3 regions of the Paraburkholderia sp. Ac-20342 genome follow, and region 2 is predicted to be linked to each of the others. Evidence: predicted binding sites of a transcription regulator. Region 2 holds the regulator's gene; each other region holds the start of a gene.
What was found. The regulator HrcA, encoded in region 2, represses chaperone genes, less so after heat shock. The targets are predictions, from matches to a motif close to TTAGCACTCNNNNNNNNNGAGTGCTAA.
Positions count from the first base shown of each region.

Region 1: rpoH (RNA polymerase sigma factor RpoH) is a predicted target of HrcA. The motif match lies at 3,092-3,118, and genes of this name have one in related genera.
Region 3: groES (co-chaperone GroES) is a predicted target of HrcA. The motif match lies at 4,239-4,265, and genes of this name have one in related genera.

Region 1 covers NZ_JAAGPQ010000087.1:3,633-11,290, reverse strand. Annotated here, with positions in the region: gene ybiB (DNA-binding protein YbiB) at 29-1,006, shown strand; partial or broken gene G3N58_RS26905 (hypothetical protein) at 1,020-1,482, shown strand; gene G3N58_RS26900 (nuclear transport factor 2 family protein) at 1,829-2,212, opposite strand; gene G3N58_RS26895 (acyloxyacyl hydrolase) at 2,255-2,818, opposite strand; gene rpoH (RNA polymerase sigma factor RpoH) at 3,180-4,115, shown strand; gene cydP (cytochrome oxidase putative small subunit CydP) at 4,507-4,767, shown strand; gene G3N58_RS26880 (cytochrome ubiquinol oxidase subunit I) at 4,757-6,352, shown strand; gene cydB (cytochrome d ubiquinol oxidase subunit II) at 6,390-7,526, shown strand; gene nagE (N-acetylglucosamine-specific PTS transporter subunit IIBC) at 7,643-7,658, opposite strand, start outside.
Region 2 covers NZ_JAAGPQ010000018.1:39,513-47,170, forward strand. Annotated here, with positions in the region: gene glnE (bifunctional [glutamate--ammonia ligase]-adenylyl-L-tyrosine phosphorylase/[glutamate--ammonia-ligase] adenylyltransferase) at 1-908, shown strand, start outside; gene recN (DNA repair protein RecN) at 944-2,617, opposite strand; gene G3N58_RS10010 (NAD kinase) at 2,691-3,593, opposite strand; gene hrcA (heat-inducible transcriptional repressor HrcA) at 3,873-4,892, shown strand; gene hemH (ferrochelatase) at 5,110-6,180, shown strand; gene G3N58_RS10025 (RNA-binding S4 domain-containing protein) at 6,189-6,596, shown strand; gene G3N58_RS10030 (hypothetical protein) at 6,568-6,729, opposite strand; gene grpE (nucleotide exchange factor GrpE) at 7,111-7,658, shown strand, end outside.
Region 3 covers NZ_JAAGPQ010000001.1:54,055-61,712, forward strand. Annotated here, with positions in the region: gene G3N58_RS00185 (YadA-like family protein) at 1-3,952, shown strand, start outside; gene groES (co-chaperone GroES) at 4,338-4,628, shown strand; gene groL (chaperonin GroEL) at 4,682-6,322, shown strand; gene cysC (adenylyl-sulfate kinase) at 6,489-7,127, opposite strand; gene G3N58_RS00205 (chondroitin 4-O-sulfotransferase) at 7,156-7,658, opposite strand, start outside.

The DNA of each region.
Region 1 (7,658 bases), on a different contig from region 2:
CGCGCCACGCCGCCCGCCCCCTTACCCGATGACCGCCCCGACCGACACCGCTACCGCCGCCCCCTTCCCCTGCGCCCGCTTCATCAAGGAAATCGGCCGTGGCCCGAACGGCGCCCGCGCGCTGAGCGCCGACGACACCCGCGAACTCTACGCCGCGATGCTCGACGGCCGCGTGGCCGAACTCGAACTCGGCGCGGTGCTGCTCGCGTATCGCGTGAAAGGCGAGAGCGCCGACGAACTCGCCGCGATGCTGGCCGCCGCGCATGCGTCGTTCGAGCCGGTGCAATTGCCGCACGGCGCATATCGGCCCGTGTCGATCCCATCCTACAACGGCGCGCGCAAGCAGCCGAACCTCGTGCCGCTGCTCGCGCTGCTGCTCGCGCGCGAAGGCGTGCCGGTGCTCGTGCACGGCGTCACTGAAGATCCGGGCCGCGTGACGAGCGCCGAAATCTTCGCGGAGCTGCGGATTCCGCACGCGCAATCACTCGCCGAGATCGAAGACGGTCTCGCCGAGCGCCGCCTCGCATTTGCCTCGATCGACGTGCTCGCGCCGAAACTCGCGCATCTGCTCGCGCTGCGCCGGCGCATGGGCGTGCGAAATTCGACGCATACGCTCGTGAAAATCCTGCAGCCGTTCGCGCCTGCGGGGCTGCGCCTCGTCAACTACACGCATCCGCCATATCGCGACAGTCTCACGCAGCTGTTCAACTCGCATCCCGACGCTGCGCTCGGCGGCGCCCTGCTCGCGCGCGGCACCGAGGGCGAGGCGGTCGCGGATACGCGGCGCCAGGTGCAGGTCGACTGGCTGCACGACGGCATCTGCGAAACGCGTCTGCCGCACGAGCGTTCGTCGCCCGACGCGCCCGAAGTCGAATTGCCCGAAGCGCGCGACGCCGTCACCACGGCCGAGTGGATCGACGCAGTGCTGCGCGGCGAAGCGCCGGTGCCTGGCGCGATCGAGCGACAGGTCGAGCTGATCGTCGAGATCGCGAAAACGGCGCGCTGAAACTCGCCGAAGCGTGGCAATCGCGCGCGAGGTCTGCGACGCCGTCGCGCAGACATGGCGGCCCACGCTCGCCCACAAGATGATCGTCAAGCGTCGAGGCGGCCACGCCGAACGTGTTCGCCGACCAGATCGAGTGGATGCACCGCAATCTCGGCTATCGCGACAGCATCGTGCTATCGGTGCATCCGCACAACGACCGCGGCACCGCGATCGCCGCAGCGGAACTCGCGCTGCTCGCGGGCGCGGATCGCATCGAAGGCTGCCTGTTCGGCAATGGCGAGCGCACGGGCAATGTCGATCTCGTGCCGCTCGCGATGAATCTCGACGCGCAAGGCATCGATAGCGAACTCGATTTTTCCGATCTCGCGGCGATCCGGCGCGTGGTGGAGCGTTGCACGCGGATTCCGGTGCCGACACGGCATCCGTATGCGGGCGACGTGGCGATGCGGATCGCCGGGGCAAGGAGCGGCGCGAACGGCGCCGCTACCGGTAATGGCAATGGCAACGACAACGCGACCGAGCGCGACGAGGCCGGCGAATGCGTCGCGGCCTGAAGCCGGGTCTCAAGCTGAGTGTGTCGTGAAAGAAGCGGAGTGAATCCGCAGCAGCAGAGCGCGTATCCCGTGCTTCGCTGTGGCCGCCGACGCGCTCACGAGGCGCATACCGCAAGCCGAGCCGGACCCGACGTGCATCCGACCCGAAGCCCACGCGAGTCCGCGGCATGAGTCCATGCGCGAATCAGGCGCAAACCCAGCGCGCCCGCAAAACCTGCAAGCCGCTCGCCACATCATACGAACAAGACGGACGTCGCCGAAAAACGCGTCACTCGATCGCGCAGCGCGTCGCCTGCCAGGCGATCAAACGCCACTGCCCATCTTCCTGCGTATGGATCGCCGTATAGGCAATCGGAAACAGCAGCGCGCCGTTGTTCGCTTCCATCTCGATCAGCGCGCGGCCCGTGACGACATACGTTTCGCGCCCGGCCGGCAGCACGTCCTGCGACTGCACCTCGATCTGCCGATAACGGCGGCGCCCCCCCGTAATCCCGTCGATGAACTGCCGCTTCGTCTCGCGTTTGCCGTTCGTGTGGACATAGCTCACGTTGTCCGCGAGCAGCGTGTCGAGCGACTGCCCGTCGCCGTCGACCATCGCACGAAAGCGCTCCCGCTCGAGCCCGCGAATCGCTTCGATCATCTTTGCCACCATTGCAGCCCCTTGCACACCGTAGGCCAAAGGCGGCCACGGTCGTCAGAAGTTATATTGCAAATATAGCTGGCTGAAATTTATACCAGGATTCGGCTCTTTGATACCGCCGTTGGAAATATGCTGGAAGCGGTAGCCCGCAACATATTGCTGATGCGTGCCGAATTGCAGCCCGACGCCCGCCATGTCGGCGAACTGAAACGCGCTGGAAAGCGTGAGGTCGGAAGAAATGCGGGGACTCGTCAGCAGCCGCACGCCGGCGCCCACCTCGACGAACGGCCGCACCGGGCCCGACATCTTGATGAAGCGGATCACGGGCGTCACGCCAACCTCCCCGATGTCGCCATGAACGTTGCCTTCGTTGGTGTGCCACCACGCGACGTGCGCCTCGCCGATCAATGCGAAGTGCCAGTCGCCGACCTGCCACCACGTCCAGTCCGGATCCCACACCATGCCCAGATCGAGCTTCTTGATGTGATGGTCGCCCACCCCGGCCGCCACCTGCACCCCGAACGGGTCGGCGAGCGCCGTACCCGCCGCCGACATCAGCAGCGCGGCCAGCGTGCCTTTTAGAGTAAACCCACGCAAAACAGTGTTTTTGTTCTTCACCTTGCACCCGCACTCACGAGCATTGAAACGATGCGTAACCGTCTGCTTATTCTAAATAAAAACTTAAGAGCGCGGATCGTATGAATAATTGTCTAAATTCGCAATTATTTACTGATAAATAGGAAAATATCAGTCGATTATGAGAACCAAGGCTATTGGGTCGGTAACTTCTACGGTCGCTGAACGACAGCGAAATAGGCTGTCTAATAACTATCAGATGACGAATCTCAATAGGATTTTCGGGAACTCAGATGCCCCTACAGCCTCTAAGTATTAGCACTCGACAGATCAGAGTGCTAACATCCATCGCTGGAGTCCATCACTGAACACGCTATTGTCTGATTCCAAAGGAGTTTCACACGTGAGCCATGCAATGACCCTTCCGAGTACTCTGAGCCCGTCGTCGGCTAAGGCCGCTCCGGCAGGTGCACTGGCGCTCTCGCATTCCTCGCTGCTGCCCGGCCAACTGGGCAACATCGACGCCTACATCCAGGCCGTCAACCGCATTCCTATGCTGACGCCGACGGAAGAACGCCAGTTCGCCACCGAGTTTCGCGAGCACGACAACCTCGAATCGGCGCGTCGCCTCGTGCTGTCGCACCTGCGCCTCGTCGTGTCGATCGCGCGCAACTACCTCGGTTACGGGTTGCCGCACGCCGACCTGATCCAGGAAGGCAACATCGGGCTGATGAAGGCCGTCAAGCGCTTCGACCCGGAGCAGAACGTGCGCCTCGTGTCGTACGCGATGCACTGGATCAAGGCCGAGATCCACGAATACATCCTGCGCAACTGGCGCATGGTGAAGGTCGCCACCACCAAGGCGCAGCGCAAGCTGTTCTTCAACCTTCGCAGCCACAAGCAGGGCCTCGGCGCGTTCACGCCGGACGAGATCGAAGGTCTCGCCAAGGAACTGAACGTGAAGCGCGAAGAAGTCGCGGAAATGGAAACGCGTCTGTCGGGCGGCGACATTGCGCTCGAAGGCCAGGTTGAAGACGGCGAAGAGTCGTACGCGCCGATCGCGTATCTCGCCGACTCGCACAGCGAGCCGACCGCCGTGCTGGCTTCGCGTCAGCGCGACCGGCTGCAAAGCGACGGCATCGCGAGCGCGCTCGAAGCACTCGATCCGCGCAGCCGCCGCATCATCGAGGCGCGCTGGCTGAAGGTCGAGGACGACGGCTCGGGCGGCTCGACGCTGCACGAACTGGCCGACGAATTCGGCGTATCGGCCGAGCGTATCCGCCAGATCGAAGCGAGCGCGATGAAGAAGATGCGCGGCGCACTCGCCGAATACGCGTAAAGCCCGCCACGCCGCCGGCTGCGGCCAATACAGCCGATACAGGCTGATACAGCAGCCGGCGCCTCGCACGGGAATCACTTGCTAGTTCAAGCCCCGCCCTCGCAAGACGGCGGGGCTTTTTTCATCCTCACGCGTTCGCTCTCGCGGCGCGCCCATGCCCGCCGATTCACGATCGTGAACACTCACCGGCCGCCACGGCTTCCTTGACGTATCGCAAGTCAGATAGCAATACTGCTCAGACGCGGCGAGCTTCGCGACTCGATGCCGCACGGCCCAATTCAAGCGCGCGAGGTTCGACTCCTACAATCGGCATGCATTCGCCAGATCTCCCGACGGCCCGGGCGGACTGGTCCAGCCGGGTTCACCGGCATGAAGTCGTCTTCGACCGAACATGACCCTAGCCCTCAATCGCCACAGCACACGCCGCTCACGCTGGCGCACCCGGTTCACCCGGTGGGTGCGCGGCCCGACACTGGCACGCGACATCGCCATCATCCTCGCCATCAAATTCGTCCTGCTGATGGCGCTCAAGTTCACCTTTTTCAATCATCCGCAGGCGCAGCACATGATGCTGCCGCCCGAGCAAGTCGCGCAGGCGCTGCTGTCGGTGCCTGTCCCGCATCCGTCCCGAGGTGATCAACATGCCCGTTAGCGAAGTCGTAGAACTATCGCGTCTTCAGTTCGCCATCACGGCGCTCTATCACTTTCTGTTCGTGCCGCTCACGCTCGGCCTCGCGTGGCTGCTCGTCATCATGGAGTCCGTCTACGTGATGACCGGCAAGCCGATCTACAAGGACATGACACAGTTCTGGGGCAAGCTCTTCGGCATCAACTTCGCGATGGGCGTCGCCACCGGTCTCACGCTCGAATTCCAGTTCGGCACCAACTGGGCGTACTACTCGCATTACGTCGGCGATATTTTCGGCGTGCCGCTCGCCGTCGAAGGGCTGATGGCGTTCTTCCTCGAATCGACCTTCGTCGGCCTGTTCTTCTTCGGCTGGAACCGGCTCTCGAAAGTGCAGCACCTGATCGTCACGTTCTGCGTCGCGCTCGGCTCGAACCTCTCGGCGCTGTGGATTCTGATCGCCAATGGCTGGATGAACAATCCGGTCGGCGCGAAGTTCAACTACCAGACGATGCGCATGGAGCTCGACAGCATCTTCGCGGTGATCTTCAACCCGGTCGCGCAGGTCAAGTTCGTGCACACGGTATCGGCCGGTTACGTGACCGCGTCGATGTTCGTGCTCGGCGTGTCGTCGTGGTATCTGCTCAAGCGCCGCGACACCGAGTTCGCGCTGCGCTCGTTCGCGATCGCCGCCGGCTTCGGCCTCGCCTCGGCCTTGTGCGTGATCGTGCTCGGCGACGAATCGGGCTATCGCACCGGCGAAGTCCAGCAGGTCAAGCTCGCCGCCATCGAATCCGAATGGGAAACCGCGCCCGCGCCGGCACCGTTCACGGTCTTCGGGATTCCGAACCAGCGCGAACAGCGCACCGATTACGCGATCCGCGTGCCGTACGCGCTCGGCATCATCGCGACGCGTTCGCTCGACGAGCCCGTGGTCGGCCTGCGCGACCTGATTGCGGAAAACGAAGGCCGCATCAAAAGCGGCATGCTGGCCTTCGCAGCGCTGCAAAAGCTCAAGGGCGGCGACGCGACCGACGCAGCGCGCGCCGCCTTCGAAGCGCACAAGGCCGATCTCGGCTACGGCCTGCTGCTCAAGCAGTTCACGCCGAACGTAACCGATGCGACGCCCGAGCAGATCTCCGCGGCGGCGCAGCGCACGATCCCGCCGGTCCTGCCACTGTTCTTCTCGTTTCGCCTGATGGTCGGCCTCGGTCTGCTGTTCCTCGCGACCTTCGTGCTCGCGTTCTGGTTCTGCGCGCAACGCACGCTGCTGCTGGAGAAGCGCCGCTGGTTCCTGCGCTGGGCCGTGTGGGCGATTCCGCTGCCGTGGCTCGCCGCCGAACTCGGCTGGATCGTCGCCGAAATGGGCCGCCAGCCGTGGAGCATCGCCGGCATCCTGCCGACCAGCCTCGCCGCGTCGAGCCTGACGCCGCGCGATCTGTATCTGAGCATCGGCGGCTTCGTGCTGTTCTACACGGTGCTGTTCGTCATCGAGATCATGCTGATGTTCAAGTACGCGCGGCTTGGTCCGTCGTCGCTGCACACGGGCCACTATCACCACGAGATCGCGCAGCCGGCCGCCCAGCCGCTGTCGCCGAATACGGCCGCGTGACGCGCCGCCGCCACTCCGTTCGAGAGGAATCGACACCATGGATTACGCAACGCTCAAACTGATCTGGTGGGCATTGATAGGCGTACTGCTGATCGGCTTCGCGCTCACCGACGGCTTCGATATGGGCGCGGCGATCCTGCTGCCGTTCATCGCGAAGACGGACGCCGAGCGGCGCATCGTCGTCAACACGGTCGGCGCAACGTGGGAAGGCAATCAGGTCTGGCTCGTCACCGCGGGCGGCGCGATGTTCGCGGCATGGCCGCTCGCTTATGCGGCGTCGTTCTCCGGCTTCTACTTCGCGATGCTGCTCGTGCTGTTCGCGCTGTTCTTCCGGCCGGTCGGCTTCGACTATCGCGGCAAGCGCGACGACCCGCGCTGGCGCAACGCGTGGGACTGGGGCCTGTTCATCGGCGGCCTCGTGCCGGCGCTCGTGTTCGGCGTCGCGTTCGGCAATCTGCTGCAAGGCGTGCCGTTCTCGTTCGACAACGACCTGCGCGTCACCTATCACGGCAGTTTCTTCGGGCTGCTCAATCCGTTCGCCTTGCTGACGGGCCTTGTCAGCGTGTCGATGCTGACCGCGCACGGCGCGGCGTTCGTGAAGTGGAAATCAGATGGCGTGATCCACGAGCGCGCGTCGAAGGCGCTGCGGCTCGCGGCGGTGTGCGCGGTCGTGCTGTTCATGGTGGCGGGCGCGTTCGTCGCGACGATGATCGGCGGCTATCAGATCGTCGACGCGCCGCCGCTCGACGCGGTCGCCAATCCGCTGCTGAAGACCGTGATCGGCGCACCGGGCCTGTGGCTCACCAACTACGCGCTGTATCCGTGGATGGTGGCCGCGCCCGTGGCGGGTCTCGTCGGCGGCATTCTGGCGGTGCTGCTCGCGCGTTCGCGCTTCGAGGCGAGCGCGTTTCTGTCGACCGCGCTGATGGTCGTCGGCGTGATCCTGACGGCAGGCTTCTCGATGTTCCCGTTCATCATGCCGTCCTCGCTCGACGGCCGCAGCAGCCTGACGCTATGGGATTCGACGTCGAGCCGCCTGACGCTCGAAATCATGCTGGTCGCCGTCATCATTTTCCTGCCGATCATCCTGCTGTACACGAGCTGGGTGTATCGCGTGATGCGTGGCAAGGTGACCGCGGCGGCCATCAAGGAAAACAGCCATTCGATGTATTGAACGGCACGACGTTTTGCGAGTCCGGTAGCATCCAGCGGTTAACGCAAGAGCGGCACCTTGAAAACAAGGTGCCGCTCTTTTTATTCACAGCCAACCGCTGCGAACCGGGGCATGGCTCACGCCAGTACCGGC
Region 2 (7,658 bases):
TGGCCGGCAAGCTCTCGGTCGAGCACGTGAGCGACCGCCTCTCCGAGCTGGCCGACGCGGTGCTCGACGTGACGCTCGAAGCGGTCTGGAAGCAACTGGCGAAACGGCATCGCGACGAGCCGCGCTTCGCGGTGATCGCGTACGGCAAGCTCGGCGGCAAGGAACTCGGCTACGCGTCCGACCTCGACCTGATCTTCCTCTACGACGATCCCGACGATGCCGCCGCCGACGTCTACGCGACCTATACGCGCCGTCTGATTACGTGGCTCACGACCGCGACCGGCGCCGGCACGCTGTTCGACATCGACCTGCGGCTGCGGCCGAACGGCGAGTCGGGTCTGCTTGTCACCGATCTCGACGCGTTTCGCCGCTACCAGCTGCGCGAGGGCGACGCCGCCAACACCGCATGGGTCTGGGAGCACCAGGCGCTCACGCGCGCGCGCTACTGCGCGGGCGACGCCGAAATCGGCGCGAAGTTCGAGGCGATCCGCGAACAGGTGCTGACGACGCCGCGCGAGGCGGCGCCGCTCGCGAAGGAGATCGTCGAGATGCGCGAGCGTGTCGCGGCCGGGCATCCGAACCATACGCCGGAACTGTTCGACCTCAAGCACGATCGCGGCGGCATGGTCGATATCGAATTCACGGTGCAGTACTGGGTGCTGCTGCATGCGGCGAGCGATCCCGAGCTGATCCGCAACACCGGCAACATCGCGTTGCTGCGCGAAGTGTCGCGCTTCGGGCTCATGAGCGAGGCCGAAGCGGAGACGGTCGGCGCCGCGTATCGCACCTATCGCAAGCTGCAGCACACGCTGCGGCTCGACGGAATGGAGAAGGCGCGGGTCGATCCGGTGCGCGTGAATACCGAGCGGGCGGCGGTGCTGGCGTTGTGGAAGAGGGTATTGGGGTGAGGGCGCGCGGCCATGTCGGCCCCCTCACGTCCGACTTACGCCGCCAGCATTTCCTTCGCGTGCTTGCGCGTGGTCGCGGTGATTTCGAGACCGCCTAGCATGCGCGCGACTTCCTCGATGCGGCTCGCCTTGTCGAGCGAGGTCACGCTGCTGATCGTGCCGCCCTTGCCGTTGCCGGTCTTCGCCACCTGGAAGTGGTGATCGCCGCGCGCGGCGACCTGCGGCAAGTGGGTGACGCACAGCACCTGGCGCGCGTGACCGAGCTGATGCAGCAGCCGGCCGACCACTTCGGCGACCCCGCCGCCGATGCCGGTGTCCACTTCGTCGAAGATCAGCGTCGGTGTCGGGCTCGCCGCGCTTGCGATGACCGCGAGCGCAAGGCTGATACGCGCGAGTTCGCCGCCCGAGGCGACCTTCGCGAGCGGCCGCAGCGGCACGCCGGCGTGCCCGGCCACGCGGAACTCGATCTGTTCGAGCCCATGCGCGCCGCCTTCGGGCAGCGGCACGAGCGCGACCTCGAAGCTGCCGCCCTTCATCGACAGTTCCTGCATGCCGGTCGTGACCGCTCCGCCGAGCGCCTTGCCCGCTTTCGCGCGCGCTTTCGAGAGTTTTTTCGCCTCGGCGAGGAAGGCTTCTTTCGCCTGGGCTTGCGCGGCGCGCAGGCCGTCGAGGTCGGCGGCGGCGTCGAGCGCGGCCAGTTGCGTGCGCCGTGCCGTGTGTTCTTCGGGGAGCGTTTCCGGTTGCAGGCGGAATTTGCGCGCGGCCGAATGCAGCGCGTCGAGACGCTTGTCGACCTGCGCGAGCCGGTCGGGATCGAGTTCGAGCCGCTGCGCGTAATGGCTTAGCGAATACGCCGCTTCCTGCAACTGGATTTCCGCCGGTTCGAGCGCAGCCAGCACGTCGTTGAGCGCCGGGTCGATCTCCGCGAGGTCGCGCATTTTCGAGACGATCGAGCCGAGGTGCGCGATCATCGCCTCGTCCGATTCGGACAGCGCGCCGAGCGCGCCCTGCACGCCGTCGATCAGATTCGCGGAATGCGACAGCCGCTTGTGCTCGGCGTTGATCTCTTCCCATTCGCCGGGCTGCGGCGCGAGCTTGTCGAGTTCGGCGAGCTGCCAGGCGAGCCGTTCGCGCTCCAGTTGCAGCTCGCGGTCGCGCGTCTGCGCGTGCTCGACCGCCTGGACCTTCTCGCGCCACGTGCGCCAGGCGCGCGTGACCGTGGCCGAGACGTCCGAAAGACCCGCGTGCGTGTCGAACAGTTCGCGTTGCGCATCCGGGCGCATCAGCAACTGGTGCGCGTGCTGGCCGTGAATGTCGACGAGCATTTCGCCGACTTCGCGCAGTTGCGCAAGCGTCGCCGCCGTGCCGTTGATGAACGCTCGCGAACGGCCGTTCGCGTCGACCACGCGCCGCAGCATCACCGTGCCGCCATGCTGGCCGTCGTCGGCCTCGGCCGCGCCGAGCGCCTGCTCGTCGAGCCATGTGTCGACCTGGGCGTGCGTCTCAAATTCGGCGGTGATGTCGGCGCGGCTCTCGCCCGTGCGCACGACGTTCGCATCGGCGCGCGCACCGAGTGCTAGCGCGAGCGCGTCGATCAGGATCGACTTGCCGGCGCCGGTTTCGCCCGAGAAAACGGTAAAGCCGCCGTCGAATTCGAGGTCGAGCGCGGCGACGATCACGAAGTCGCGTATCGAGAGATGGCGAAGCATGGAAGTCGTCTGGTGAGCTTGGGGTTCAGGTGTCAACCACGGCGGCGGGCGCGCTCGAATAGGGCAGCGCCGCTCAGGGCTTGGAGTCGTCTTCGTGCGACGGGTACTCGTGCCAGTGCAGCTTCTTGCGCAGCGTCGCGTAATAGCTGTAGCCGACCGGATGCAGCATCGGCACCGTATGGCGCGAGCGGCGCACCTCGATCGTGTCGCCGAGCGCGAGCGAGGTGAACGACTGCATGTCGAAATTGACGTTCACTTCGCGGCCGGAAACGATCTGGATGCTCACTTTCGAGTCGTCCGGCAGCACGATCGGCCGGTTCGACAGCGCATGCGGCGCGATTGGCACAAGCACGAAGCCCTGTAGCTGCGGATGCAGGATCGGCCCCTGCGAGGACAGCGCGTAGGCGGTCGAGCCGGTCGGCGTCGCGACGATCAGGCCGTCCGAGCGCTGGTTGTACATGAAGCGCCCGTCCACCGACACGCGCAGTTCCGCCATGCCCGAGACGCCGCTGCGGTTCACCACCACGTCGTTGAAGGCGAGCGCATGGTAGATCGGGTTGCCCTCGCGCATGATGCGCGCCTCGAGCAGCACGCGCTCCTCGCGCTCGAAATTGCCCGAGAGCATTTGCGGGATGGTTTCCCGCATGTCGGAGATCGGAATGTCGGTGATGAAGCCAAGCCGCCCGTGATTGATGCCGATCAGCGGCGTGCGGTACGGGGCGAGCTGGCGGCCGATGCCGAGCATCGTACCGTCGCCGCCGAGCACCACGGCGACGTCGGCGCGCGCGCCGATCTCGGCGGGCCGCAGCGCCGGGTAGTCGGTCACGCCGATTTCGGCGGCGGTGCTGGCTTCGAACACGACTTCGAGGCCGAGCTTCGCGATGCACGAAGCGAGCGCGACGAGCGGCTCGCCGATGCCTGGCGTGTTGCTGCGCCCGACGAGCGCGACGGTCTTGAACTGGCTGGTCACTTGCATGCCGGCATTACACCATAGGTGGGGCCTGAAAAGAACCGCAGACAGACCCGGTGGCGAGCCGGTGCTCGCGGGCCGTCGGCGTATCTCGCGATTATCGTTAGAATGGTGAAGCCCTGATGACATGTGCGCCGGCTAAAGTGCGGTGTGGCGCGCGGCCAGGAGCCCGGCCGTGCGTGAAAGCGCCGCCGCGCGGCGCGCCGGCCGGCGGTGGAGCGTTCGCGCGGAGCGGGCGCCGTGCGTGCTCGCGGTAGCCGGGCCCTTGAGCTAAAATTTTTCGTCATGCTAGATCCTCGCGCACAAACCCTCCTCAAAACGCTGATTGAGCGCTACATCGCCGAAGGTCAGCCGGTCGGCTCGCGCACGCTGTCACGTTATTCGGGCCTCGAACTGAGCCCGGCCACGATCCGCAACGTGATGTCGGACCTCGAGGAACTGGGGCTCGTGATCAGTCCGCACACGTCGGCGGGGCGCATTCCGACGCCGCGCGGCTACCGGCTTTTCGTCGATACGATGCTGACGGTCGAATCCGCCGCGGACGAAGAGGCTGTGATGCGCACGGTCAAGACCACGCTGCAGGTGGGCGAGCCGCAGAAGATCGTCGCCGCGGCGGCGAGCGTGCTGTCGAGCCTCTCGCAGTTCGCCGGCGTCGTGCTCACGCCGCGCCGCAGCCTCGTATTCAAGCAGATCGAGTTCATGCGCCTGTCCGACAAGCGCATCCTGCTCATCATCGTGACGCCCGAAGGCGACGTGCAGAACCGCATGCTCGCGACCCAGCGCGACTTCTCGCCGTCGCAACTGGTCGAGGCCTCCAACTACATCAACGCGCATTTCGCCGGCCTTTCGTTCGACGAAGTGCGCCGCCGCCTGCGCGAGGAAATCGACGAACTGCGCGGCGACATGACCTCGCTGATGCACGCGGCCGTCACCGCCAGCACCGACGAATCCGACACCGGCGAGACCGTGCTGATCTCGGGCGAGCGCAATCTGCTCGAAGTCGCCGATCTTTCGTCGGACATGGCGCGCCTGCGCAAGCTGTTCGACGTGTTCGACCAGAAAACCAGCCTCCTTCAGTTGCTCGACGTGTCGAGTCACGCGGCGGGCGTGCAGATTTTCATCGGCGGCGAATCGAATCTCGTGCCGATCGAGGAAATGAGCGTGGTCACCGCGCCGTACGAGGTGAACGGCAAGATCGTCGGCACGCTTGGCGTGATCGGCCCGACCCGCATGGCCTACAACCGCGTGATTCCGATCGTCGACATCACCGCGCGCCTGCTCTCGCTGACGCTGAGCCAGCAGTAGTCAGCAGTAATCAGCCCGGCAATCATCCGGCAGCCGTTCCTCCGGTTTGCCGCGCTGCCGTCAGCGCAGCCCGTGCCGGCCATGATGCGTCATGGCGCGCGGCCTGCCAATCGGCCGAACGGCCAGGGGCGCCTGGCGACGCCTCGCCCGACCCGCGCCGCTATAATGAATCCCCATTGAATCGATTTGCCGCGTCATGCGGCGACTTCCGCTGCCTATGCGCTTCGACCTCGAGCGGCCCTCCCAGAACGCTTCGTCGCATCGCGTCGCCGTGTTGCTGATCAACCTCGGCACGCCCGACGCGCCGACGCCGCGCGCGGTGCGCCGTTATCTCGCGCAGTTTCTGTCCGATCCTCGCGTGGTCGAAATTCCGGCGTTGCTCTGGCAGTTCATTCTGCGTCTGCTGATTTTGCCGTTTCGCGGCCGCAGTTCCGCGAAGAAGTACGCGGCGGTCTGGATGCCCGAGGGCTCCCCGCTGCGCGTGCATACGGAAAAGCAGGTGGAAGGCTTGCGCCATCTGCTGCAGGTGAACGACTACACGGTGCTTGTCGACTACGCGATGCGCTACGGCACGCCTGGCATTCCGGCGATGCTGAACCAGTTGAAGCTCGCGGGCGCCGAGCGCGTGCTGCTGATGCCGATGTACCCGCAATACTCGGCGTCGACCACGGCCACCGCTTTCGACGACGCCTTCTCCGCGCTCAAGCGCATGCGCAACCAGCCGGAAATCCGCACGGTGCGTCAGTACGCCGATCATCCGGCGTATATCGCGGCGCTTGCCGCGCAGGTGCATCACTACTGGCATCAGCATGGCCGTCCCGACTTCGCGGCCGGCGACAAGCTCGTGTTCAGTTTTCATGGCGTGCCCAAGCGCACGCTCGATCTCGGCGACCCCTACCACGCGCAATGCCAGCAAACCGGCGCGCTGCTGATGCAGGCGCTCGGACTCACGCCGGTCGAATGCCGCATCACGTTCCAGTCGCGCTTCGGCAAGGCCGAGTGGCTGCAGCCCTACACGGCGCCCACGCTGAAGGAACTCGGCGCGGCGGGCGTGCGGCGCGCCGACGTGTTCTGTCCTGGCTTTACCGCTGACTGCCTCGAAACGATCGAGGAAATCGGCATGGAAGTGCGCGACGAGTTTCTGCATGCGGGCGGCAAGGAGTTTCACCGGATCGCTTGTCTGAACGCGTCGCCGCCGTGGATCGCCGCGCTTGGCGAAATCGTCGCGCAGAATCTGCAGGGCTGGCCGGTGCAGGCGGTGCCGGTGCCGCACACCACGGGAGCGTGAAGACGCCGATGAATTACCGCATTTCAACCGAACCGGGCGCGAAGCTGCGCATCGACAAATGGCTGTGGGCGGCGCGTTTTTTCAAGACGCGTTCGCTGGCCGCGGACGCCGTCGAGAAAGGGCGGGTGCGCATCGGCGGTGCGGCGGTGAAGCCGGCGAAGGACGTGCGCGTCGGCGACTTCGTCGAGATCGAGATCGAACGGGTCGTGTGGCAGGTGGAAGTGCTGGGCGTGTGCGACGTGCGCGGCCCGGCGAGCGTCGCGCAGACGCTCTATGCGGAGACCGAAGAAAGCAAGGTGAAACGGCAGGTCGAGCAGGAGCGGCGCAGGATCTATCGCGAGCCGGCCGCCGCGTTGCACGGGCGGCCGACCAAGCGCGACCGGCGCTCTATCGACAGATTTTCAGGTGAGGATTGAAGAACTGTTCCATCGTGGCGTGCACGCCGCCGTATTCGGTGGTGTGGTCGTTGACCGCACCGGACATACAGATGGTCGTGGTACCCGCGATCAGTACCAGTGCGACCACCCCGATTGCAAAGGTCAGTTTCACGGTACTCCCCTTGGGAAGATTGAAACGGGCTGAAAAACGGGCTGAATAGGTACAACTGTCAGACGTCGGTAAGGTCTACGTTAGATTAGGGTTAACGTGGCGTTTCCGATGTATGAGTGGAGAATAGGCCAGTTGCCGGCCGCACTCAATCCCTATCTGATTGCGCCACGTTAACGGTTGTTACGGCGCATTTCGCCTGCACACCGGTGGTGCGAAAAGAGCCCCGAGAGCCGCTTGAAACGGCTCTTTGCGGCCCCATCTGCAGTTTTGTATGCGGTTGCGCGCGAACGCGCGTGTCGCGATTTTGCAACGCACAAATCCCGACGCGTGTCATGTGTTTGCGTCACCGTTGGTTTTTACTTTTTAACGACTTTCAGCGACATGGAAAACACGCAAGAGAACCCGACGAGCCAGACTCCCACGCCCGCCGACGAAGCCGCGCGCCAGGCCGCCGAGGCCGCAGCCGCCCCGCAGGAAGCCGCCGCGGGCGCCGAAGCGCCGGCAGCCGGCGAGCAGGCGCTGGCCGACGCTCAGGCGAAGATCGCCGAGTTGCAGGAAAGCTTCCTGCGCGCGAAGGCCGAAACCGAGAACGTGCGCCGTCGCGCTCAGGAAGACATCACCAAGGCGCACAAGTTTGCGATCGAGAGCTTCGCCGAGCATCTGCTGCCGGTGATCGACAGCCTCGAAGCGGCCGTCGCCCATTCGTCGGACGACCTGCAGAAGGTTCGCGAAGGCGTCGAACTCACGCTGCGTCAATTGAGCGGCGCGCTCGAGAAGGGCCGCGTCGTCGCCATCAATCCGGTCGGGGAGAAGTTCGACCCGCATCGCCACCAGGCTATCTCGATGGTGCCGGCCGACCAGGAGCCGAACACCGTCGTCGCGGTGTTGCAGAAGGGCTTCGTGATCGCCGATCGCGTGCTGCGTCCCGC
Region 3 (7,658 bases), on a different contig from region 2:
CATGGCCGGCACGGCAGGCAACCGCACGGTGACGGGAGTGGCCGCAGGCGTAGTGAACGCATCGAGCGTGGATGCGATCAACGGCAGCCAGCTGTATGCGAACTCGGCGAGCGTTGCCGAGGCACTGGGCGGTGGCTCGACCGTGAGCGAGGACGGCACGGTGTCGGCGCCGAGCTACAGCGTGGGCGGCACCACGGTGAACAGCATCGGCGACGCGCTCGGCAACATCGACGGTCGCACGACGCAGAACACCGCGGACATCACCAGGAACGCAGACGACATCGCGAAGAACGCAACGGATCTGACGAACGTACAAAACTCGGTGACGGATCTGTCGACGCAACTTGCCAGCGGCACAGCGGGACTCGTGCAACAGGACGCAACCACACGTGATCTGACGGTGGGCAAGGACACGGACGGCACGGTGGTGAACATGGCGGGTACGGCGGGCAACCGTACGGTGACGGGAGTGGCAGCAGGCGTAGTGAACGCATCGAGCGTGGACGCGATCAACGGCAGCCAGCTGTATGCAAATTCGGTGAGCGTTGCCGAGGCACTGGGTGGTGGCTCGACCGTGAGTGAGGACGGCACGGTGTCGGCGCCGAGCTACAGCGTGGACGGCACCACGGTGAACAGCATCGGCGACGCGCTCGGCAACATCGACGGTCGCACGACGCAGAACACCGCGGACATTGCCAAGAACGCAGACGATATCGCGAAGAACACAACGGACCTGACGAACGTGCAGAACTCGGTTACGGATCTGTCGACGCAACTTGCCAGCGGCACGGTGGGTCTGGTGCAGCAGGATGCTACGACGCGTGAGCTGACGGTAGGTAAGGACACGGACGGCACGGTGGTGAACGTGGCCGGAACGGCGGGCAACCGCACGGTGACGGGTGTCGCAGCAGGCGTAGTGAACGCATCGAGCGTGGATGCGATCAACGGCAGCCAGCTGTACGCCAACTCGGCGAGCGTTGCCGAGGCACTGGGTGGCGGCTCGACCGTGAGCGAGGACGGCACGATCTCGGCGCCGAGCTACAGCGTGGGCGGTACCACGGTGGGCAGCATCGGCGATGCACTCGGCAACATCGATGGCCGCACGACACAGAACGCTGCGGACATTGCAAAGAATGCGGACGACATTGCACAGAACTCGACCAGTATCACGAACGTGCAGAACCAGCTTGCCAGCGGCACGGTGGGTCTGGTGCAGCAGGATGAAACCACGCGTGAGCTGACGGTGGGCAAGGACACGGACGGTGCGGTGGTGAACATGGCGGGTACGGCAGGCAACCGCACGGTGACAGGTGTGGCCGCAGGCGTAGTGAACGCATCGAGCGTGGACGCGATCAACGGCAGCCAGCTGTATGCGAACTCGGCGAGCGTTGCCGAGGCACTGGGTGGGGGCTCAACCGTGAACGATGACGGCACGGTGTCGGCGCCGAGCTACAGCGTGGGCGGTACCACGGTGGGCAGCATCGGCGACGCGCTCGGCAACATCGATGGCCGCACGACGCAGAACACGGCGGACATCGCCAGGAACGCAGACGACATCACGAAGAATGCGGACGACATCGCCAGGAACGCAACGGACCTGACGAACGTGCAGAACTCGGTGACGGATCTGTCGACGCAACTGAACAGCGGCACGGTGGGGCTTGTTCAGCAGGACGCAACCACACGCGACCTGACGGTAGGCAAGGATACGGACGGCACGGTGGTGAACATGGCCGGTGCGGCAGGCAACCGCACGGTGACGGGTGTGGCAGCCGGCGTAGTGAACGCATCGAGCACGGATGCGATCAACGGCAGCCAGCTGTACGCAAATTCGGCAAGCGTTGCCTCGGCACTGGGTGGGGGCTCAACCGTGAACGATGACGGCACGGTGTCGGCGCCGAGCTACAGCGTAGGTGGTACCACGGTGGGCAGCATCGGCGACGCCCTCGGCAACATCGATGGCCGCACGACGCAGAACACGGCGGACATCGCCAGGAACGCAGACGACATCACGAAGAATGCGGACGACATCGCCAGGAACGCAACGGACCTGACGAACGTGCAGAACTCGGTGACGGATCTGTCGACGCAACTGAACAGCGGCACGGTGGGGCTTGTTCAGCAGGACGCAACCACACGCGACCTGACGGTAGGCAAGGATACGGACGGCACGGTGGTGAACATGGCCGGTGCGGCAGGCAACCGCACGGTGACGGGTGTGGCAGCCGGCGTAGTGAACGCATCGAGCACGGATGCGATCAACGGCAGCCAGCTGTACGCAAATTCGGCAAGCGTTGCCTCGGCACTGGGTGGGGGCTCAACCGTGAACGATGACGGCACGGTGTCGGCGCCGAGCTACAGCGTAGGTGGTACCACGGTGGGCAGCATCGGCGACGCCCTCGGCAACATCGATGGCCGCACGACGCAGAACACCGCGGACATTGCCAAGAACGCAACGGAGCTGACGAACGTACAAAACTCGGTGACGGACCTGTCGACACAACTGAACAGCGGCACGGTGGGTCTGGTGCAGCAGGACGCAACCACACGTGATCTGACGGTAGGCAAGGACACGGACGGTACGGTGGTGAACATGGCCGGTACGGCAGGCGACCGCACGGTGACGGGCGTAGCAGCCGGCACAGTGAACGCATCGAGCACGGATGCGATCAACGGCAGCCAGCTGTACGCCAACTCGGCAAGCGTTGCCGAAGCACTGGGCGGCGGCTCGACCGTGAACACAGACGGCACGGTATCGGCCCCGACCTACAGCGTGGACGGTACGACGATGAGCAACATCGGTGACGCACTCACCAACATCGACGGCCGCACGACGCAGAACGCGGACCAGATCAGCGCGCTCAACACGATGCTGGGTGGTATCAACAGCGGTAGCGGCATCATGTACTTCCACTCGAATTCGTCGCTGCCGGATTCGGTGGCGAGCGGTGCGAACTCGGTGGCGATCGGCGGCAATGCGCAGTCGTCCGCGGCCGGCTCGGTTGCGCTGGGTGCGAACTCGGTGGCCGATCGGGACAACACGGTGTCGGTGGGCTCGGCGGGCAACGAGCGCCAGATCACCAACGTCGCGGCGGGTACGGCCGACACGGACGCGGTGAACGTCGCCCAGCTGAAGAGCGCGGGGATCGTCGATGCCAACGGCAACGTGAACGCGGCGGCGACGTACGACCACAATGCCGACGGCTCGACGAACTACAACAGCATGACGCTGGGTAACGGCTCGGACGACGGCACGGTGATCCACAACGTGGCCGACGGCGTGGCGCCGACCGATGCGGTGAACGTCAGCCAGCTCAATGCGGTGGTCAACAATGCGGCGGCCGCGGCGAACAACCCGATGTTCAGCGCGGACGGCGATCGTACGACGCAGAGCGCGACGGCAAGCGGCACGCTGTCGGTGGCGGCGGGCGCGGGTGCCTCGGCATCGGGCTCGCAGGCTGTGGCGATGGGCGCGAACGCGAGTGCGACGGGCCAGAACTCGGTCGCTCTGGGTTCGGGTTCGGTGGCGGACCGCGACAATTCCGTGTCGATGGGCTCGGCGGGCAACGAACGCCAGGTCACCAACGTCGCGGCGGGGACTGCGCCGACCGATGCGGTCAACGTGAGCCAGATGAACAACTCGGTGGCACAAGGCGTGCAGCAGGCCAAGGGCTACACCGATCAGCGCATCAACGACACGAACAACGCGATCAACGGCGTTGCGCGTGGGGCTTATTCGGGCATCGCCGCGGCGACGGCACTGACGATGATTCCGGAAGTCGATCCGGGCAAGACACTGTCGTTCGGCATCGGCGCGGGAACCTACAAGGGTTACCAGGCTGTGGCGCTGGGCGGTACCGCACGCATCACCGAGAACATCAAGGTGAAGGCGGGCGTCGGTCTGAGCCCGGGCGGCACCACCGCCGGCATCGGCGCCTCGATGCAGTGGTAAGCGATGTGGCGGATGCAACTCCGGTTGCGTCCGTTACGCCGGTCTGAGTCGTATCGACGAAGCCCCCGACGGATCGAAAGGTCCCGAGGGGGCTTCGTCGTTGTGAGCGCGGGGGCGGCGGAAATATACCTGGACCAGGAGTTTCCCTGGTCAGTGTTGGCAGTCGCGCTGCGTGAAGCTGCTCCCGCTGCGATCCGTCCCCGGTAGCCGGGGGTTCCGCGCCGAGCGGCGGCCGACGACGCCCATTCCCCCCACTTCTTGAATTTGTCACCACCCATCCATATAATTAGCACTCACTGCACGAGAGTGCTAACAACATCGCCGGTTGGCTCGGCCAGCCGGGTTTTCTCAGCGTTCTTCAGTCTCAATCAAGAGAGGAGTATGTATGAACCTTCGTCCTTTGCATGATCGCGTGATCGTCAAGCGTCTGGATCAGGAAACCAAGACCGCGTCGGGCATCGTGATCCCCGAAGCCGCAGCGGAAAAGCCGGATCAAGGCGAAATCCTCGCAGTCGGCCCGGGCAAGCGCGACGACAAGGGTGCAGCCATTGCGCTCGACGTGAAAGTGGGCGACCGCGTCCTGTTCGGCAAGTACGCAGGCCAGACCGTCAAGGTCGACGGCAACGAACTGCTCGTGATGCGCGAAGAAGACATCATGGCCGTGGTGCAGAAGTAAGCGCAAGGTCGCTACTTCCCCGGTTATATCCAAAGAATTCAAGGAGTTAGAAGATGGCAGCTAAAGAGGTCGTATTCGGTGATTCCGCCCGTGCCAAGATGGTCGAAGGCGTGAACATTCTCGCCAACGCCGTGAAGGTCACGCTGGGTCCGAAGGGCCGCAACGTGGTCCTCGAGCGCAGCTTCGGCGGCCCGACGGTCACCAAGGACGGTGTGTCGGTCGCTAAAGAGATCGAACTGAAAGACAAGCTCCAGAACATGGGCGCGCAAATGGTCAAGGAAGTCGCTTCCAAGACCAGCGACAACGCCGGCGACGGCACGACGACCGCTACGGTTCTCGCGCAATCGATCGTCCGCGAAGGCATGAAGTACGTTGCATCGGGCATGAACCCGATGGACCTGAAGCGCGGCATCGACAAGGCTGTTGCAGCCGCAATCGAAGAACTGCGCAAGATCAGCAAGCCGTGCACGACCAACAAGGAAATCGCCCAGGTCGGCGCGATCTCGGCAAACAGCGACACGTCGATCGGCGAGCGCATCGCTGAAGCGATGGACAAGGTCGGCAAGGAAGGCGTCATCACCGTCGAAGACGGCAAGTCGCTGCAAGACGAGCTGGACGTCGTCGAAGGTATGCAATTCGACCGCGGCTACCTGTCGCCGTACTTCATCAACAACCCGGACAAGCAGGTTGCCGTGCTCGACAACCCGTTCGTGCTGCTGCACGACAAGAAGGTGTCGAACATCCGTGATCTGCTGCCGGTGCTCGAGCAGGTCGCGAAGGCTGGCCGTCCGCTGCTCATCATCGCTGAAGACGTCGAAGGCGAAGCGCTCGCAACGCTGGTCGTCAACAACATCCGCGGCATCCTGAAGACCGTCGCCGTCAAGGCTCCGGGCTTCGGCGACCGTCGTAAGGCCATGCTGGAAGACATCGCGATCCTGACCGGCGGCCAGGTCATCGCTGAAGAAACCGGCCTCACGCTCGAGAAGGCAACGTTGGCTGAACTGGGCCAGGCGAAGCGCATCGAAGTGGGCAAGGAAAACACCACGATCATCGACGGCGCTGGCGAAGCAGCGAACATCGAAGCTCGCGTCAAGCAAGTGCGCAAGCAGATCGAAGAAGCGACCTCGGACTACGACCGTGAAAAGCTGCAAGAGCGCGTTGCCAAGCTGGCAGGCGGTGTTGCTGTGATCAAGGTCGGCGCTGCGACCGAAGTCGAAATGAAGGAAAAGAAGGCACGTGTCGAAGACGCACTGCACGCAACGCGCGCAGCTGTGGAAGAAGGCATCGTTGCTGGCGGCGGCGTCGCGCTGATCCGTGCACGTACGGCAATCACCGGCCTGAAGGGCGCTAACGCCGATCAGGACGCAGGTATCAAGATCGTCCTGCGCGCCATGGAAGAGCCGCTGCGCCAGATCGTCACCAACGGTGGCGAAGAAGCGAGCGTCGTCGTGGCAGCGGTTGCTGCCGGCAAGGGCAACTACGGCTACAACGCAGCAACCGGCGAGTACGTCGACCTGGTTGACGCAGGTGTCGTGGACCCGACGAAGGTGACGCGCACGGCGCTGCAAAACGCAGCTTCGGTTGCGGGTCTCCTGCTGACGACCGATGCAGCTGTCTGCGAACTGCCGAAGGAAGACGCACCGATGCCTGGCGGCATGCCCGGCGGCATGGGCGGCATGGGCATGGACATGTAATACCGCTCGGGTCTCGTGGTTCGGCATCATGCCCGGACCACGTTATGAGACCCGGTTGGTGTTCATGGGGGAAGCATGTCGTGAGACGTGCTTCCCAAAAGACAAAACCCGCATTTTTGCGGGTTTTGTCTTTTGGGGAAGAGGATTTTGGCGCGATGTACCGGAATCACGCTCCTGTTTCGTGAGCCGCACGGCGGCTAGCCGTTTCGAGACATTTCTCGCGCAGGTGACTGAAGATCTGCGCGACGCTTTCGGCCGGCGACAACGTTCCCGTGTCGACGTGAAGCTCGGGCTTGGCGGGCGGTTCATAGGGCGCCGATACGCCGGTGAACGAAGTGATTTCGCCGGATCGCGCTTTCGCATAGAGGCCTTTCGGGTCGCGGCTCGCGCAGGTGGCAAGCGGTGCGCACACATAGGTCTCGACGAATTTGTCGCTCCCGATGATCTCGCGCGCCATCGCCCGGTCTTCGCGCATCGGCGAGATCAGCGCGGTAATCACGATGAGGCCCGCGTCGTTCATCAATTGGGCGACGTGTGCAACGCGGCGGATATTTTCGCGCCGGTCCTTGCGCTCGAAGCCGAGATCGTTGGCAAGGCCATGGCGCACGTTGTCGCCGTCGAGCACGTAGCATGCATGGCCCAGCGCGATCAGTTGCTGTTCGAGCGCGAATGCGAGCGTCGATTTTCCCGCGCCGGACAGCCCGGTCAGCCAGATCGTGGCTGGCCTCTGGCGGAACATGCGCATGCGGTCCTGAGCCGTGATCGTGCCGTGAAAGCGTTGCAGGAAATTCGGGGGTTCTTCCATAAGTGTTTTCTCCTGATTCTCCTGGCGCCTACTCGCAGTGCCAGCCTTGCCGCCAGGTGCCGGCGTGGTGCAGGCTTTCCGGCGAATTCGCAATCGCGATGTGAAAGCCTTCCGGGACGCCGTCCGGCAGCGCAATCGAAAATCCGCTGCGCTCGCTCGGATAGCCGGCGCTGGCTACGTCGGGCCGGTGCTCGCCGCTCCAGCCGGTTGCGACGACATGCGTGCCGACCCGCACTTCGAGCGGCACGCGTTCTTCCGGCCGGCTCAGATTGATGGCCCAGCCGGACACCACGCCGTCGTGAACCGCGTCGACGAATCCGTCGAACAGGTCGGCGGGAGTGTACTGCCGGCTTCGCGCAAATTCGAGATAATCCTCGATGGGCGAAAGATCGAAACGCCGCACAACGTCGCGGACTTGTGAAAGAAATGAACCGTCAAAGCCGAAAACCGTCGAGCTATAGACATGCGGATTTTCGAGCTTATTTATTTCGGCCTGAATAATCTTAATCAGCTCCAGTGCATTCGAAAAGA